Regions from separate parts of the Rhodoferax sp. XS2R6 genome, predicted to be linked through region 2. Evidence: riboswitches for the same ligand, from Rfam matches in the RefSeq annotation. Region 2 holds a riboswitch; the other holds the start of a gene.
What was found. A riboswitch is a leader RNA that binds a small molecule or an ion and turns the genes downstream of it on or off. The one in region 2 is predicted to bind cobalamin.

Region 1: linked by a shared signal. The riboswitch ahead of AC097A_RS10010 (TonB-dependent receptor domain-containing protein) and the one ahead of AC097A_RS03960 (ABC transporter ATP-binding protein) in region 2 are both predicted to bind cobalamin.

What each region holds. Positions count from the first base shown of each region.
Region 1 covers NZ_JBWMAY010000002.1:738,973-741,360, reverse strand. The annotation lists gene AC097A_RS10010 (TonB-dependent receptor domain-containing protein) at 1-1,410, opposite strand, end outside; cobalamin riboswitch at 1,483-1,719, opposite strand; gene zapB (cell division protein ZapB) at 1,757-1,981, shown strand; gene AC097A_RS10000 (cell division protein ZapA) at 1,978-2,322, shown strand.
Region 2 covers NZ_JBWMAY010000001.1:834,507-836,894, reverse strand. The annotation lists gene AC097A_RS03965 (ABC transporter substrate-binding protein) at 1-324, opposite strand, end outside; gene AC097A_RS03960 (ABC transporter ATP-binding protein) at 321-1,175, opposite strand; cobalamin riboswitch at 1,306-1,552, opposite strand; gene AC097A_RS03955 (ABC transporter ATP-binding protein) at 1,578-2,388, opposite strand, start outside.

The DNA of each region.
Region 1 (2,388 bases), on a different contig from region 2:
GGGCTTGTTGTTGATGCAGTTGCCCGTGCGCGAGGTGTAGGTGATCAAATTGGTTACCTCGTTGAGGTACACCGTGGCGCCGAATTCTGTGACGCCATGGCGGTAGCGCAATGCCAGCTCCTGGTTGCGACTGGTTTCGGGCAACACATCGGCGGTGCCGTATACGCTGAAGCGCTGGTACAGCGTGGGCGCCCGAAATGCCGTGCTGCCTGCCACCGTGACGCGCCATTGGGGTGTGATGGCATAACCATAGGCCAAGCTGCCGGTGTTTTGCGGGCCAAACTCACTGTCCTGGTCCTGGCGGATGTTGGCTTGCACCGAATGCACCTCGCCCGCCAAGCCATAACCCAGGGCCAAAGCATTCTGAAAGCGGCTGGTGTCGCGCGGCGTGGTACTGGCGTTGTTGAGCTGGTCCTCGCGGCGCTCCAGCGTGGCGGTGAGCAGGTTGGCTCCCTTGCGCCATTCGTTTTGCAGCAGGTAACCCCGCAGATGGGTTGTGGTCGCGTACGGGCTGGGAATCGTTTCGTAACGCTCCATGGACTCGTTGACACTCACCGTGGTGCGGTAGGCCTCACTCCATTGCCCGGTCCAGCTCAACCCGGTGGCCTGCAGCCGACGCAGGTTGCGGTTGTCCACCACACCGGTGCTGTCGTACTGGGAATTTTGGTCATTGCCCAGAAAACTGGCCTCCAGACGGTGCCCGGCAATCAAGGCAGCGCCCAAGCGCAGGCTGGCGGAGTCGTTCTTGTAGCCGTCGTCGTCGGGGTTTTGGCTGGCCAGCACGCGCGCGTTGAAGCCTTTGCTGCTCTCGGTGCCCAAGCCCAGGGCGTAGTCCCACTGCGCATCACCACCACTGAGCGACAGGTCCAGTTTGGACGTACCGTAGCTACCCATCCCCATGCTGACCGAGGGTGAGAAGCCTCCATCCCCTTGGCGCGTGAAGATCTGAATTACACCGCCCAACGCGTCAGAACCGTACACGGCAGCAGCCGGTCCGCGCAGCACCTCAACCCGCTCGATCTGGGCCAGCGGAATCGCCTCCCAGGACACGCCGCCGGTGGCCTGCGAATCCATGCGTACGCCGTTCACATACACCGCGGTAAAGCGCGATTCGGCGCCACGCAGGTAGACCGAGGTGGCGGCGCCGACACCACCGTTGCGCACCATCTCCACACCGGGCAGGCCGCGCAACACATCAGGCAGGGCCGCGGCACCGCTGCGTTCAATCGCCTCACGGTCCACGATGGACACATCCGCCAATACATCGGTCAGGGGCTGCACTACCCGGGTGGCGGTGACCACCACCTCTTTGAGCACGCGCGGCGCGGCCTCTTGCGCCTGCACAAGCAGGCACAGCGGCCACACGGCAGTAAGCACGGCAATGCGCACCCGAGACACACACAATTTCATGGAACAAGAATCCGAACAGAAGCCCTCCCCGGCTTCCCCGCCAGGGCATGGACGTCACGCAGGCGCGCCAGGCGCACCTCCACCGTGTTGGCCGGTATCCGGGCTGGTGGATGCAACCTCCATCGCCTTCCCAAGCGCGTGTTCGAAAACGCTCAGTGGCCGTGATGGAAGCGGAGCTCGCGGGCTCGTCCACTTACCGTTGCGGGGGCAGCGCAGGTTAGGTTCGCTGTTGCACAGCAACACCCTCCTGCTTCCCGTTGAACTGCGGCGTGTGAACCACACCGCGAGCACCAACCCGCGCATTTTACGCTGCCCCAGCTTGCACGCACCCTACAATGCGACCTCTATGTCGAACCAGACCCCCATCGACCAAATTGCCGAACGCGTGGAGCGCCTGCTGGTGCGCTACGAGGAGCTGCAGCGCACCAATGCCCTGCTCGCTTCGCAGGTGGAGACATTGACCCATGAGCGCGACGCCCTTAAGTCGCGACTCAACGCCGCACGGGCCCGGGTCGATGCGCTGCTGGAACGTTTGCCCGACGCCCTGGCCACGCAAAAAGACGCAACATGAAACAGCTTGAAGTTCAAATCATGGGGCAGAGCTACCTGCTGGGCTGCCCCGAAGGCGGCGATGCCCGGCTGCTCGAAGCCGTGGAGCGCGTGGATACCGCCATGTGCAAGATCCGCGACGCCGGCAAGGTGCGGGCACGCGACCGCATTGCCGTGCTGGCCGCACTGAACCTGGCCTTTGACCTGTCCGAACGCCCCGCTGCGGTGGCCCCCACCCCCAGCGAAACGGCCCCTGCAGCCGCCAGCGCAGCCAGCAACCCCGCGGGCGACGGCAGCCTGCTGCTGAACTCCCTGCTGGAACGCCTGGACGCCGCACTCGGAGAAGACGGTCGTTTGCTCTGAAGTCGGCCGCCAAGGCCTACAATTGCAATTGTCTGCGGTGCTGCCGGGCTTTATATTTCCTGAACC
Region 2 (2,388 bases):
GGCAAAGAAGAAATCGGGGTTGGCGGCCAGGATGTTTTCCAGATTGGGGTTCTTGGGCGCGAGCTCGGGAATGTTGCCCAGGGCCGTCTTGAATTCGGGGCCGGTCTTGTACCAGCCGGTGATGCCGGTCACGCCCACCATACGCGTGTTGAGCTGCAGGGCCAGCGCCATTTCGGTCATGTTCAGGTCGTGGATCACCGCCCGCTTGGGCGGTGCGGCGAAGGTCAGTGGCGTCCCGCAGCTGTCCACGGTAACGGGGAAGGTTTGCGCGGCGCACAACGTCGATGCGAGCGACAAGGCCAGGGTGCTGACAATATGTTTCATGGCGTGGGTTCCTCGTAGTGGTTGAAAAAACTGGTGCGGTGGTGGGGCGGGCTGCCTGCAGGCGCGTCGGGCGGATGTGCGTCCAGCACCAGCATGGGTTGCGCCGTACCGGGGTGGGGCAGGTAGTAGGAATGCATGGCAAACACCTGGTGCACCGTGACAGGGTTGAGTGCCAGCGTGGGGGTGTCACAGCGGACCAGGGCGCCAGCTTTCAGTACCAGCACCTGGTCGGCCCAGGGCGGCACCAGTGGCAGGTCATGCAGCACCGCCACCACGGTAATGCCCAGGTCTTTAACCATGCGCAGCAAATCCAGCGTGGCGCGCGGGTCCAGGTGGTTGGTCGGCTCATCCAGCAAGAGCAGGCGGGGTTGCTGGGCCAAAGCGCGGGCTAGGTGGGCACGCTGGCGCTCGCCGCCGGACAGGCTGCCCATGGCGCGTGTTGCCAGGGCGGTCAGGTTGCACAGCGCCAGCGCATCGGCGACGACTCTCCGCAGCTGGGCCGGGCTCTGCGTTTGCCGGTGCGGCAGGCAGCCCAGCGCCACGTAGTCCTGCACCCGCAGGCGCACGTCGGCGTGGTCGGCTTGCCCGAGGATGGCCAGCGTGCGCGCTCGGACCACAGGGGCCATGTGCTGCAGCGGCTCGCCGTCCAGCAGCACATGGCCGGTCGTGGGCGCCAGGAGGCCGCCCAGCATGCGCAGCAGGGTAGATTTGCCGGCCCCGTTTGGGCCGACGATGGCGAGGCGCTGACCCTGCGCCACCGAGAAGCTCAGAGGCTGGATTAACGCGCTGCCTTGGGGCGTGCGAAAGCTTGCGTCGCACACCTGCAGTGACATACCGGCGAGGGTGGGCATGGCTAAGCCGGGCGAAGTGGCGTGCGCGGTGGGGCCAAGCGGCCAGGTGCAAATGGCATGGAAAAATTCCTGAACAAAAACTCGCACCGGCATCCCCGCCAGCGGTTGAGCGTCACGACGGCGTGCTAGGCACACCGTCACCGTGTTGGCCGGTATCCGGGCTGATGGCAACCCTCCATCGCCTTCCCAGGTGCCTGTTCAGAGCGCCCAGTGGCTGAGTGATGGGGGGTGAAGAAAGCCAGGCTTTCTTCATCCAATTGACCGTTGCGGGGGCAGCGCAGGTGGGGCGTCGGGGCGTGGGCCCCGCAGTCCTCCTGCTTCCCGTTGAACTGCGGCCTGTGAACCACGCCGCGAGCACCAACGGGCGCATTCTAGTTGTGAATGTTGGCAACGCAGTTGCGTTCATGCGGCGGCTATCGCCGGGGACTGCGCGCCAAACCGGATGTGTTCAGCCCGGTGCGCTGCGTGGGCCGCCACCGCCGCATCGTGTGTGACCAGAATGACGCCAAAGCGGTGCGCCGCAGCGCTGGCGCACAGCAGCGCCATGGTGGTTTTCTGGATGAGGGGGTCTAGCCGTGAGGTGGGCTCGTCCGCAAAGATGAAGCGGGGCTGGAGCAGCAGCACCCGCAGCAACGCAAAGCGCTGCAGTTCGCCGCCCGACACCTGGTCGGGCAGGCGCTCCAGCAGCTCGGGGCCCAGTTTCAGTTCACGCATCAACTCGGTGGCGTCGGCCCAACTGCGCCGGTGCCGCGTGATGAGGTCATGCAGGCACTGGCGCAGCGTGCGGCTGGGGGCAAACGCGGCGGGTGGGTCCTGGTACAGCTTTTGAAAAGCATGGGGCGGAGTGCCTGGTGGTCGGCTCACCACGCCCGCGTCGGGCTGGGCCACGCCCAGCAAGATGTGGCCCAGCGTGGTTTTGCCGCAGCCGCTGGGGCCAGTCACGGCCACGATTTCGCCCTGGGCGATGGACAGGTCCACGTTGGAGAAAAGGCGCTCGGCCCCGAACGACTTGGCCAGGCCTTGCGCCAGCACCACGGGGGCGGCCGCTGCTGCCACGGGCTGGAGCAGGCCCTGCCAGTGGGCCGGATCGGCCTGCACCAGCGCCTGGCTGTAGGCATGTTGCGGGCGCACCAGCACCTCAGACGCTGGGCCGTGTTCGATCACCTGGCCGTCGAGCATGATGGCCACCGTGCCGCCCAGGCGGTGGGCTAGT